3 linked regions of the Gimesia maris genome follow. The main gene of each other region encodes a partner of the protein of the gene in region 2 in a complex. Links are inferred from orthologs where the notes say so. Each region holds a gene or a part of one and is shown on either strand. Other genes may lie near its edges.

The links. Proteins that work in one complex are often made in the same cells at the same time.
Region 1: GmarT_RS01670 (region 2) and pnp share a complex: the UniProt entries of both Bacillus subtilis proteins name them as parts of the possible RNA degradosome complex. The link is inferred for Gimesia maris from one-to-one orthologs.
Region 3: GmarT_RS01670 (region 2) and rny share a complex: the UniProt entries of both Bacillus subtilis proteins name them as parts of the possible RNA degradosome complex. The link is inferred for Gimesia maris from one-to-one orthologs.

Annotation. Positions count from the first base shown.
Region 1 is NZ_CP042910.1:4,461,595-4,464,914, forward strand. What follows is about bases 1-2,928. They hold pnp (polyribonucleotide nucleotidyltransferase), read right to left. Parts: upstream 2,569-2,928; coding sequence 433-2,568; downstream 1-432. Other genes in these bases: GmarT_RS16320 (sensor histidine kinase), read right to left, coding at 1-290; rpsO (30S ribosomal protein S15), read right to left, coding at 2,623-2,892. Outside these bases: GmarT_RS16335 (NfeD family protein), read right to left, coding at 3,213-3,320. UniProt on the Bacillus subtilis protein: Involved in mRNA degradation. Catalyzes the phosphorolysis of single-stranded polyribonucleotides processively in the 3'- to 5'-direction. Necessary for competence development in Bacillus subtilis.
Region 2 is NZ_CP042910.1:446,407-449,981, forward strand. What follows is about bases 310-3,100. They hold GmarT_RS01670 (6-phosphofructokinase), read left to right. Parts: upstream 310-1,083; coding sequence 1,084-2,118; downstream 2,119-3,100. Other genes in these bases: accC (acetyl-CoA carboxylase biotin carboxylase subunit), read left to right, coding at 310-863; GmarT_RS01675 (3-keto-alpha-glucoside-1,2-lyase-like domain-containing protein), read left to right, coding at 2,600-3,100. In the rest of the region: more of accC, read left to right, coding at 1-309; more of GmarT_RS01675, read left to right, coding at 3,101-3,575. UniProt on the Bacillus subtilis protein: Catalyzes the phosphorylation of D-fructose 6-phosphate to fructose 1,6-bisphosphate by ATP, the first committing step of glycolysis.
Region 3 is NZ_CP042910.1:2,224,226-2,227,546, reverse strand. Bases 1-2,929 are described here. They hold rny (ribonuclease Y), read right to left. Parts: upstream 2,275-2,929; coding sequence 727-2,274; downstream 1-726. Other genes in these bases: GmarT_RS08420 (hypothetical protein), read right to left, coding at 2,573-2,830; GmarT_RS08430 (FMN-binding negative transcriptional regulator), read left to right, coding at 80-730. Also shown: tRNA lysidine(34) synthetase TilS, read left to right, coding at 3,266-3,321. UniProt on the Bacillus subtilis protein: Endoribonuclease that initiates mRNA decay. Initiates the decay of all SAM-dependent riboswitches, such as yitJ riboswitch. Involved in processing of the gapA operon mRNA, it cleaves between cggR and gapA.

The DNA.
Region 1 (3,320 bases), 4.0 Mb from region 2 along the record:
AGTTTGCCGACCCGGGCAAACTGCAGAAAGGCGTCCAGAATATCCTGCAGATGCTTACATTCCTTCTGAACACTTTCCACTTTCTTCAGCATGCGATGTTTCGCAGGGACATCCAGCGTTTCCAGATCTTCCGTGAGCAGTTCCAGATTCATACTCATCGTTGAAAGGGGGTTCTTGATTTCGTGAGCCAACCCTCCGGCCAAGGTCGCAATTTCGGAATACTGCGCTTCAAATTTCTCACGCTCTTCGGCGCTCAACGGGCTTTCATTGATTGCTGATGATCTTGTCATACAATTTATCCAGATCGTCCAGGAAAAGAGGTTTTCGACAAACCAATGCCGAAACCGCATCTACAAAAATAAAACGATGAAGTCATCTCACGGCGAGCTCCTTCATCGTTTTTTATTTTCTCAGATTAAAGAGAATCTTCTCTTACTCTTCTTCTGCTTCTGTATCAACATCTCCGTTGCTTTCACCAGCCTGCTCAGCCAGTACTGCTTTACGGGATAATTTGACTCGATTCTGATCATCAACGGCGATCACCTTCACCTGCAGACGGTCACCCATTTTGCAGATGTCACTGACCGACTTGACGAAACCGTCTGACAGTTCACTGATATGACACAGTCCATCTTTACCCGGAGCAATCTCAATGAAAGCACCAAATTCTTTAATGGAACTGACGACACCATCATAGATTCGACCGACGCGAATTTCTTCCGTCAGAGCTTCGATGTGTGCCATGGCTTTTTCAACCACAGAAACATTTCCGCCGGAAACAGTCACTGTACCATCATCCTGAATGTCGATGGTCGCGCCGGTTTCTTCCTGAATAGCACGAATTGTTTTTCCACCAGGACCGATCAGCAGACCGATTTTCTCGGGATTGATCTTGGTCTGATGCAGACGTGGTGCATATGCAGAAATTTCTGCACGTGGACGACGAATGGCAGTCAACATGGTCCGCAGCAGTTCCAGACGGGCCTTTTTGGCCTGTTCCAGTGTGGCCTTGATGATTTCTTCGTTGATTCCATCATTCTTAAGGTCCAGCTGAATCCCGGTGATCCCTTTCTGAGTACCTGCCACTTTGAAGTCCATGTCACAGAAATGGTCTTCATCGCCGATAATATCAGTCAGAATCTTATATTCTTTGCCTTTGGTCACCAGACCAATGGAAATTCCGGCAACCGGCTGTCGCAGTGGCACACCGGCATCCATCAGAGCCAGAGTTGCCGAGCAGACCGAAGCCATCGAGCTACTGCCGTTTGATTCCAGAATGTCGGAAATCACGCGGATGGTGTAAGGGAAATCTTCTTCGTTCGGCAGTACCGGTAAAACAGAACGTTCTGCCAGACAACCGTGACCGATTTCGCGACGTCCCGGTCCTCTGATCGGTCGGCATTCACCAACTGAAAAAGAGGGGAAGTAGTAGTGCAACATAAACTGCTGCAGTTCTTCTTCGAACAGACCATCGACCCGCTGTTTATCACGTGAGGTTCCCAGTGTGACCGTTGCCAGTGACTGAGTTTCACCACGGGTAAAGACCGCTGACCCATGCACTCGCGGCAGGGCACCGGTTTCACAGGTTACATCACGCAGAACGTCAGGGGCCCGTCCATCGAGACGACGACCGGTGATCGCCATTTCGCGGACTGCTTTCGCTTCCAGATCGTGGAATGCTTCTTTGAAGTCTCCAATGGTGGCACCGTCTTCTGTGGTGTCAGCACCTTCGGGAAAGAATTTGTTTATAAGTTCTTCCTGAATGGCTTTGGCACCATCGCGTCGTTCTGCTTTTACAGTACTCTGCATGGCAGAACTCAGCTTCTGGAAAATCGCATCATCCAGTTTGGCCACAAACGGATTTTCTGGAGGAGCTTCGTATTCGAAGGGCTCTATTCCTGCTTTTTCCCGCAGTTCCAGCTGCAATTTGCAGATTTTCGCCAGCTCAGTATGAGCAAGCATAATGGCTTCTAACATTTCGTCTTCGGGAATCTGGTTTCCGAAACCTTCGATCATCAGCACCGATTCGATGGTTCCGGCAACAATCAGATCCAGATCGCCTTCGGCAATCTGTTCGTGATTCGGGAAGACAATTAACTCACCATCAATACGACCGATGCGAACGGCACCGATGGGTCCCTGGAAGGGAACAGGTGAGAGACAGAGCGCCGCTGAGGCACCATTGATTGAGAGCACGTCCGGTTCATTGATGCCATCACAGGACATCACGTTGGACTGGATCTGCAGTTCGTCGTGAAACCCCTTGGGGAACAGCGGACGGATGGGACGGTCGGTTAAACGAGCCGTCAGAATTTCTTTGGTCGTAGGACGACCTTCACGTTTTAAAAATCCACCAGGGAATTTACCGGAAGCCGCTGCGCGTTCCCGATAATCAACCGTCAGTGGAAAAAAATCAATCCCGGGTCTTCCCGGGCCTGTTGCTGCTGCAACAAAGACTACTGTTTCACCATACTGAACCAGAACAGCACCCGCTGCCTGTTTCGCTAACTGACCAGTTGTAAGACTAAGTTTCTGTCCGCCAACCTCACATTCAACAACTACTTTCACAATATTTTCCTAATTCTTTTCCGACAAACCGACACAGAGCAGCAAACAACGAAACTATTTTCGGATGTTTAACTTCTCCAGAATTTCCCTATAGCTTTCTGCATTTTTCTTATGCAAGTAATCCAGCAGACTACGACGACGACTGACCATCTGCAGCAAACCTCTTCGGCTGGCGTGGTCTTTCGAGTTTGATCGTAAATGCTCTGTTAAATTAACAATCCGTTCTGTAAGTACAGCAATCTGCACTTCAGCAGATCCGGTATCCCCTGTTTTGGACTGATATTCTTGAATCAATTCTGCTCTTCGTTCCTGCGTGACTGACATTCTTCTAACCTAAACCTTTAAAACAAACCACTTGACAAACAGAGAAGATCGGGGAAAACCCAATGCAAAGACAGCCACTACGTCCGTGTCTTGACTTCATCTGAGACTGGTAATGGCGAGAGAAAACAAAGCTATTACGCTAGCTTTCAGGGTATTTAAGGTACTTAATGTAGCAATTTGAATAGATTATTCAATGGATACGCTACCTCGATTACGAAAACCTGTCTGAATAGAATCAGAGAGACTTCTTTTTTTCGTATTTTTTCCCATTCCCCACAGGAGCCCACCTGAACACCACACCCGTAAACCATTTGGCAGTATCATGTTAACTCACGCACAACCACTTCATTCCCCTGGATATGCGCAATTTCTACCGAGGCCCCAGACGGGATAAATGGCCCCTCGCTGATGACATCCACCCAGACGCC
Region 2 (3,575 bases):
CGACCGCCGGCGGTGGCGGTAAAGGGATGCGGGTGGCCCGCAATGATATCTCACTGAAAGCCGGACTCAAAGCGGCTGCCGCGGAAGCTGAAGCCGCCTTCAAAAATTCCGGCGTCTATATCGAAAAATACATCGAAAATCCCAGGCACGTCGAAGTGCAGATCATGGCCGACAATCACGGCAACGTGCTTCACCTCTGGGAGCGTGACTGCAGTCTGCAACGACGACACCAGAAACTGGTAGAAGAGAGCCCGGCTCCGAACCTGCCTCACTCGGTTCGTGAAGACATCTGTAAAGCCGCCTGTCGATTGATTGAAGCCGCTGGCTACACCAACGCCGGTACGGTGGAGTTTCTGGTCGGACCCGACAACCAGTTTTACTTCATCGAAGTCAATGCCCGGATTCAGGTCGAACATCCGGTCAGCGAACTGGTGACAGGCATCGATCTGATCAAACAGCAGATTCGGATTGCTGCCGGTGAGAAACTGGATCTGAAGCAGAAAAATATTCCCTGTCTGGGATCTGCCATCGAACTCCGTATCAATGCGGAAGATCCCGAAAATGATTTTCGTGGATCACCCGGCAAAATCACAAAGTTGCGGGTTCCCGGCGGGCCGGGTGTCCGCTTTGACTCGCATATTTACGAGGGGTACACCGTGGGCCCTTATTACGATTCTCTGATTGGCAAGCTCATTGTCCACAAACCGACGCGTGAAGAGTCGCTGGCTTGTATGAGGCGTTGCCTGGATGAGTTCGTGATTGAAGGGATCAAGACCACGATTCCCCTGGCGAAGAAGATCTTTAATCACTCGGCGTTCATTGAGGGTAAGGTCGATACCACGTTTATCGAACGAACCTGGTAAATTGTTCCCGGAGATTGGTACGACGAACATTCGGTCGTTTTGTATTGCAGCAGACCTGCGGGCATTCACTTCGCTCATCCGCCAGGGGTCCTGTGTCGGCAAAACTTCTCGGTTTCGGAAGCGAAGTTTCGCTCACTTCCTATTGTAAGCTGGTCATATTTTGAGTCTCTCAAACACAGTCAGAGACGTTACTTTTTTGAAAACAGGTACAGGTAGAATAATGAGAGTTGGTATTTTAACGGGTGGTGGAGATTGTCCTGGTTTGAATCCGGTGATTCGTGGTGCCGTACGCGTCATCTGCAATGCGGGCGGCGAAGTGTATGGTCTGCTGGAAGGCTGGCGCGGCGCGATTGAAGGTAACTACATCGAACTGAATTCAGAAAACACAGACGACATCATCTTCAAAGGGGGAACCATCCTGGGGTCTTCCCGTACCAATCCTTATAAGAATGAAGAAGAAGATGTACCCAAAGTACTGGCGACACTTGAAAAGCTGGGTCTGGACTGTCTGATCGCCATCGGCGGTGATGACACACTGGGCGTAGCCAGCAAACTCTGGAGCGATCATAAAGCCCCCGTGATCGGCTGTCCCAAGACCATTGATAACGACCTGAGTTCGACCGATGTAACCTTCGGTTTCGATACTTCCATTAATATCGTGATGGAAGCCGTCGACCGCTTGCGAACCACGGCCGAGTCACATCGGCGCATCATGGTGGTTGAAACCATGGGACGTCATGCAGGCTGGATCGCACTGTTCTCCGGTCTGGCAACGGCCGCCGATTACACGCTGGTTCCCGAACAGCCGATTGAAATGGACCGTATGATTGATGTGCTGAAACGACGTCGTGCCAACGGCAAAAAGTACGGCATTGTGATTGTCAGCGAAGGTGCCCAGTTCAGCGAGGAGTCCGGCTTGACCACCCAGGACGGCGAAGTTGACGATTTCGGTCACGTCAAACTGGGCGGCATTGGTGAAACCGTTGCCCACATGATTGAAGAACGCACCGGTTTCGAAACACGGCACGTGACTCTCGGTCACCTGCAGCGTGGTGGTTCACCCAGTGCTGCAGACCGCGTACTCGGAACTCGCTGCGGCGTACACGCCGGCTGGCTCGCTCTGAAGCATCATTTCGGTTACATGGTCGCGCTGCGGGGAACACAGATTGTTCCTGTCGCCCTGGCAGATGCGGTTGGCGAAATGCGAGCCCTCGAAAAGAACTTCCTGGAAGAAGCAGAAGTCTTCCTGCAATAAGCGGGAATATTTCAGGCACGCACAAGAGACCAGGCGCTGGCAACAGCGCCTTTTTTTACGCGCGGAGTGACGGTGCTGGTAAAACGTCCCTCTCCTGGTGAAAAAATCAGGTAGCCCCGGATGTAATCCGGGGTTGTCGCAGACAACAGGAAACTGTCAGTGAAAGCACTCTATTCAGAATCAGGTTTCCGATACTATTTTTCCCGGTCGGGTGAACTGTCTTGCCCGGACATGTAGGTAATACACGTTCGGAAACATGGGTAACACTCCCACTCCCTTTGCATTAATTACTTAACAATCCTGTCTATTTGGTAATCTCCGCTTTCTCGCTGGATTATCATGCATGCGTCTGTTTAAGATAGTAAGACTGACTCAAACCAGCTCTTCTTAACTGTAGCCTGTATTCCGCTTGAATCCGCTATAGCCTGCCAGAGCGAATCACAACGGTTCTCAACGATTTGATATTCTCCCGGAGGGACTAATGACACTACAGCGCTTGCTTCGCTTTCACACCTCACTGTTTCTGACTCTGTTCTGTGTCACTTTGTTCTTCAGCCCTCAGTCCGTTGAAGCGGGGGATAAAGGTTTCAAGCCGATCTTTGACGGCAAGACGCTCGACAACTGGGACGGCGATCCCCGTTTCTGGTCGGTGGAAGATGGCGCCATTACCGGTCGCACAACCAAAGACAACCCGACCAAAGGCAACACGTTCCTCATCTGGCAGGGAGGAACACCGGGCGACTTTGTACTGAAACTGCAATACAAAATCATCGGTCACAATTCGGGCGTGCAGTACCGCAGCTTCAGGTTACCCAATGCGGCAGACCAGTGGCGCGTGGGCGGATACCAGGCTGATATGGAAGCCGGCGATAAATATTCCGGTATTCTGTACGAAGAACGGAAGCGGGGCATTCTGGCTCTCCGCGGACAGAAGACAGAAATCGGTGAAGGTAAAAAAATTGATGTAGTCGGCTACCTTGGCGATACCAACGAAATCCAGAAGAAGATCAAAAAAGAAGACTGGAACGATTACGAAATCATCGCCCGCGGGAATCATCTGATTCATAAAATCAATGGCGTGGTGACTGCGGACGTGACGGATAACGATCCGGAACAGCGCCGTGCTGACGGCATTATCGCGTTGCAACTGCATGCCGGTCCTCCGATGGTCGTACAGTTTCGTGACATTGAACTGAAAGAGCTGCCGGCTGGCGACCAGACTTCTTCCAGGGACGGCGCTAAAAAAAAAGTAGTGCTGATCGCCGGCAAGAAGAGTCACGGTTACGGTGCTCACGAGCATCGTGCCGGCTGTCTGCTGCTGGCCGAAGCGTTGAACAACAGCGGTCTGGATATTGAGACCACTGTTGTGACGGAAGGCTGGCCTGAAGATGCCAGTGTGCTGGATGATGCCGACTCGATTGTAATTTACTGCGATGGTGGCGGACGTCATCCTTACA
Region 3 (3,321 bases), 1.8 Mb from region 2 along the record:
CAGACGAACCTGCTGTACTCTTTCACTGTCATAACCGGTTGACAGTAAACCTTGAATCTCTCGCTGCAGGACTACTCTCATGTACGTACCATCCTCGTTTGCAGAAACGGAGTTGAAGACACTGCACCGATTTATCGAAGAGCACAGCTTTGCTACCCTGATCACAAATGCAGAAGGCTCTTCTTTTGCAAGTCATCTGCCTCTGTTACTGGATCGCTCTGTGGGTGAATTCGGGCAGCTAATCGGCCATCTGGCGAAGGCTAACCCACAGTCAGATCAGCTTCAGAACCAAAGTCTGCTGATGATCTTTTATGGACCGCATGCTTATATTTCTCCAGCCTGGTATGAATCGGACCACACGGTTCCCACCTGGAATTATCAGGCAGTACACGTATATGGTTCCTGCACACTTGAGACTGATCCAGCTCAACTGAAACGGATTCTCGATCAATATGTTGCCTTCTATGAGGCAACTCAACCAGTACCATGGTCGATACCCGATTCGGACATTGATTTTGTGGATTCTTTATTGCCGGCGATTGTCGGCTTCAGGATACAGATTGAGCGAATTGAAGGAAAATTCAAACTCAATCAGAACCATTCTGCAGAACGCCAGCAAAAAGTCATCAATGCACTTCTACGCCAGACTGGTGAAAACGAAAGAGCCATCGCCGCCCAGATGCAGGCCAATCTGCATCAAAGTGGAAACGACTCCCCTTCCCGGTCTTAGCGTGCATATTCCACAGTGCGTGCTTCCCGCATGACGGTCACGCGAATCTCTCCGGGATAAGTCAGTGTATCCTCAATAGCCTTGGCAATATCTTTACACATCTTTGCCGCTTCCCGGTCATTCACCTGATCGGAGTCAACAATCACCCGGACTTCACGGCCCGCCTGAATGGCATAAGTATGGTCCACGCCTGGAAAACCACAAACCAGGGTTTCCAGCTCTTCGAGTCGACGGACATATTTCTCGAGAGTATCTCGCCGTGCTCCAGGACGCGATGCAGAACAGGCGTCTGCAGCAGCCACAAGTACGGTGTAGATATAATCAGGACGAATATCATCATGATGGCCGGCAGCAGCATGCACCACTTCCTGAGATTCACCATAGCGTTTCAGTAACTGCGCCCCGACAGCAGGGTGCCCCCCTTCCATCTCATGGTCAGCTGCTTTACCGATGTCATGAAACAGACCACATCGTCGGGCGATGGTCCCGTCCAGACCGAGTTGCTCCGCCATCATGCCGGTCAAAGCTGAGACTTCAATCGAGTGCCGAAGCACGTTCTGGCTGTAACTGGTGCGGAAATGCAGACGTCCCAGCAGATCGATCAGTTTGGGATTCACGCCGGAAATATTCACTTCCTGGCAGGCATTCTGCCCCATGGTCTGAATATATTCTTCCAGCTCTTTCTGGGTCTCTTCGACCACTTCTTCGATTCGTGCAGGATGGATTCGTCCATCGTTGACCAGTTTCTGCAATGACATTTTACCGATCTGGCGGCGGACGTTATCAAAAGCGGAAACCACAACAACGCCGGGAGTGTCATCCACAATCACATCGACTCCGGTCGCTTTTTCAAAGGCACGGATGTTGCGCCCTTCACGACCGATAATCCGACCTTTCATTTCTTCTTCAGGCAGTTCGACTGTGGAAACAGTTGTTTCCGCCACGTGACCGGAAGCGAAACGCTGCACGGCCATGCCAATCGTCTCGCGGGCAATTTTATCACAGGTCTGCTTCAACTCGTTCTGGTGCTTCATAATCAAAGCACCCGTTTCGTTTTTCAGATCATTATCCAGTCGATCCAGCAGCATCTGCGAAGCGGTCTCCCGATCCAGGCCACTGATCTTAAACAGTTCTTCCTGCTGTTTCTTCAGAGAACGTTCCAGCTCCTGCTCGCGTGCTTCCACAGCTTTGGAGCGGGCGGCGAGCTTTGACTGTGTGGTCTGAATCATCGCCTCTTTTTTAAGAAAATCAGCCTGCTGATCTTCCAGCGCATTTTCGCGTTTGCTGAGTTTCTTTTCGACGGACCATAGCTCTTCCCGTTGCTTGTTGACTTCCTCTTCCAGCGCCTCACGCCGTTTAAGCAGTTCCTCTTTCGCTTCCAGCTTCTGGCTTTTGAGCAGGTTTTCTGAATCGAGCTCGGCCTGTTTCAGAATCTGAGCATAAGACTGGTAGGCAGACCCGCGACGGATCCGATCAATGAAATACCCAATAATGACCCCGACAATGAACGCCAGGGCCGCTCCGATAGCGACTTCGGTTAACATATCCCAGGTGCTTCCTATGCGCCTATAGTGAAAGCCCCTTTCCTGCCTGATACCATTTGGCGTTGATATTCGACAGAGACAAAATTGTATCTCCCTGAACTCACCCGCAAGCGAATTCAATCAGATCGATACAAATCATGTTGTCAGGAATTTCATGAGAATGACAGGAGCGTCAGGGAGTTCCTCGATTTTGCATGCCTGATAAAAGAAATGAAATCAAAGGCATGGCGAAACCTCAAGCAGTCCGGAAAAAAGATAATACGCTTTCAACAAACATATGGCCCGTGCTTTTTACCTTTTAACGACGCTTAAAGCACCATTGGTCAGAGCGCACCTTGACTGGCACACGTAACCGCTGTTCGATCCCCAGACAAGACAAGACTCGACGCATCATTTCATTTTCCTCTGCCTGCTGAGTCAACGACTCAACTTGCGGATAGAAATCGCTCGCGGAACGAGTCGATTTCCATGGTTGCATCAGCGTCGGCAATACGCGCACCGCTCTGGTGAGCAGAACATAAATTGCTAGAATTGTCTCATTGAGAATACCAGACATTGTTGATTCTCCAACTCAACTGAAACCGGGTCTACTTTAGAAACTCTTAAATCACAAAGAGTACTCCACTTAAAGTTAAGTGATAATACCCGCTTGCGACAATGCTCCCTGTCAAACTTTGAAATGCCGAAAGGAAACCTAAAAATAAATAAACAATGAAACTATTATGAAAAGCCAACTCCAGAACATCCAGAAAAAAACGACAAACATCTGCCAATTCGTAAAGTTCAATAACCATCGAAAAGGAAGCTGAGTGTGAGTGTAACTTGAATGACAGTGATAACTTCTCGTAAAATTCCTTTTTTATGGTAACAAGACATTTCCGGTTTCGATAGTATATAGTCAGAAATATTGCCTGAAAGTCCAATCTCGAACCGACACCCGCGGGGTGCTCCGTTTCCGGCCTTAACCCGCTTTGCAGAATTCCCGTTTCCGATGAATCAGTTTATCCAGACCGTGAAACGCGGATTACTTACCTGCCAGCAACGGAT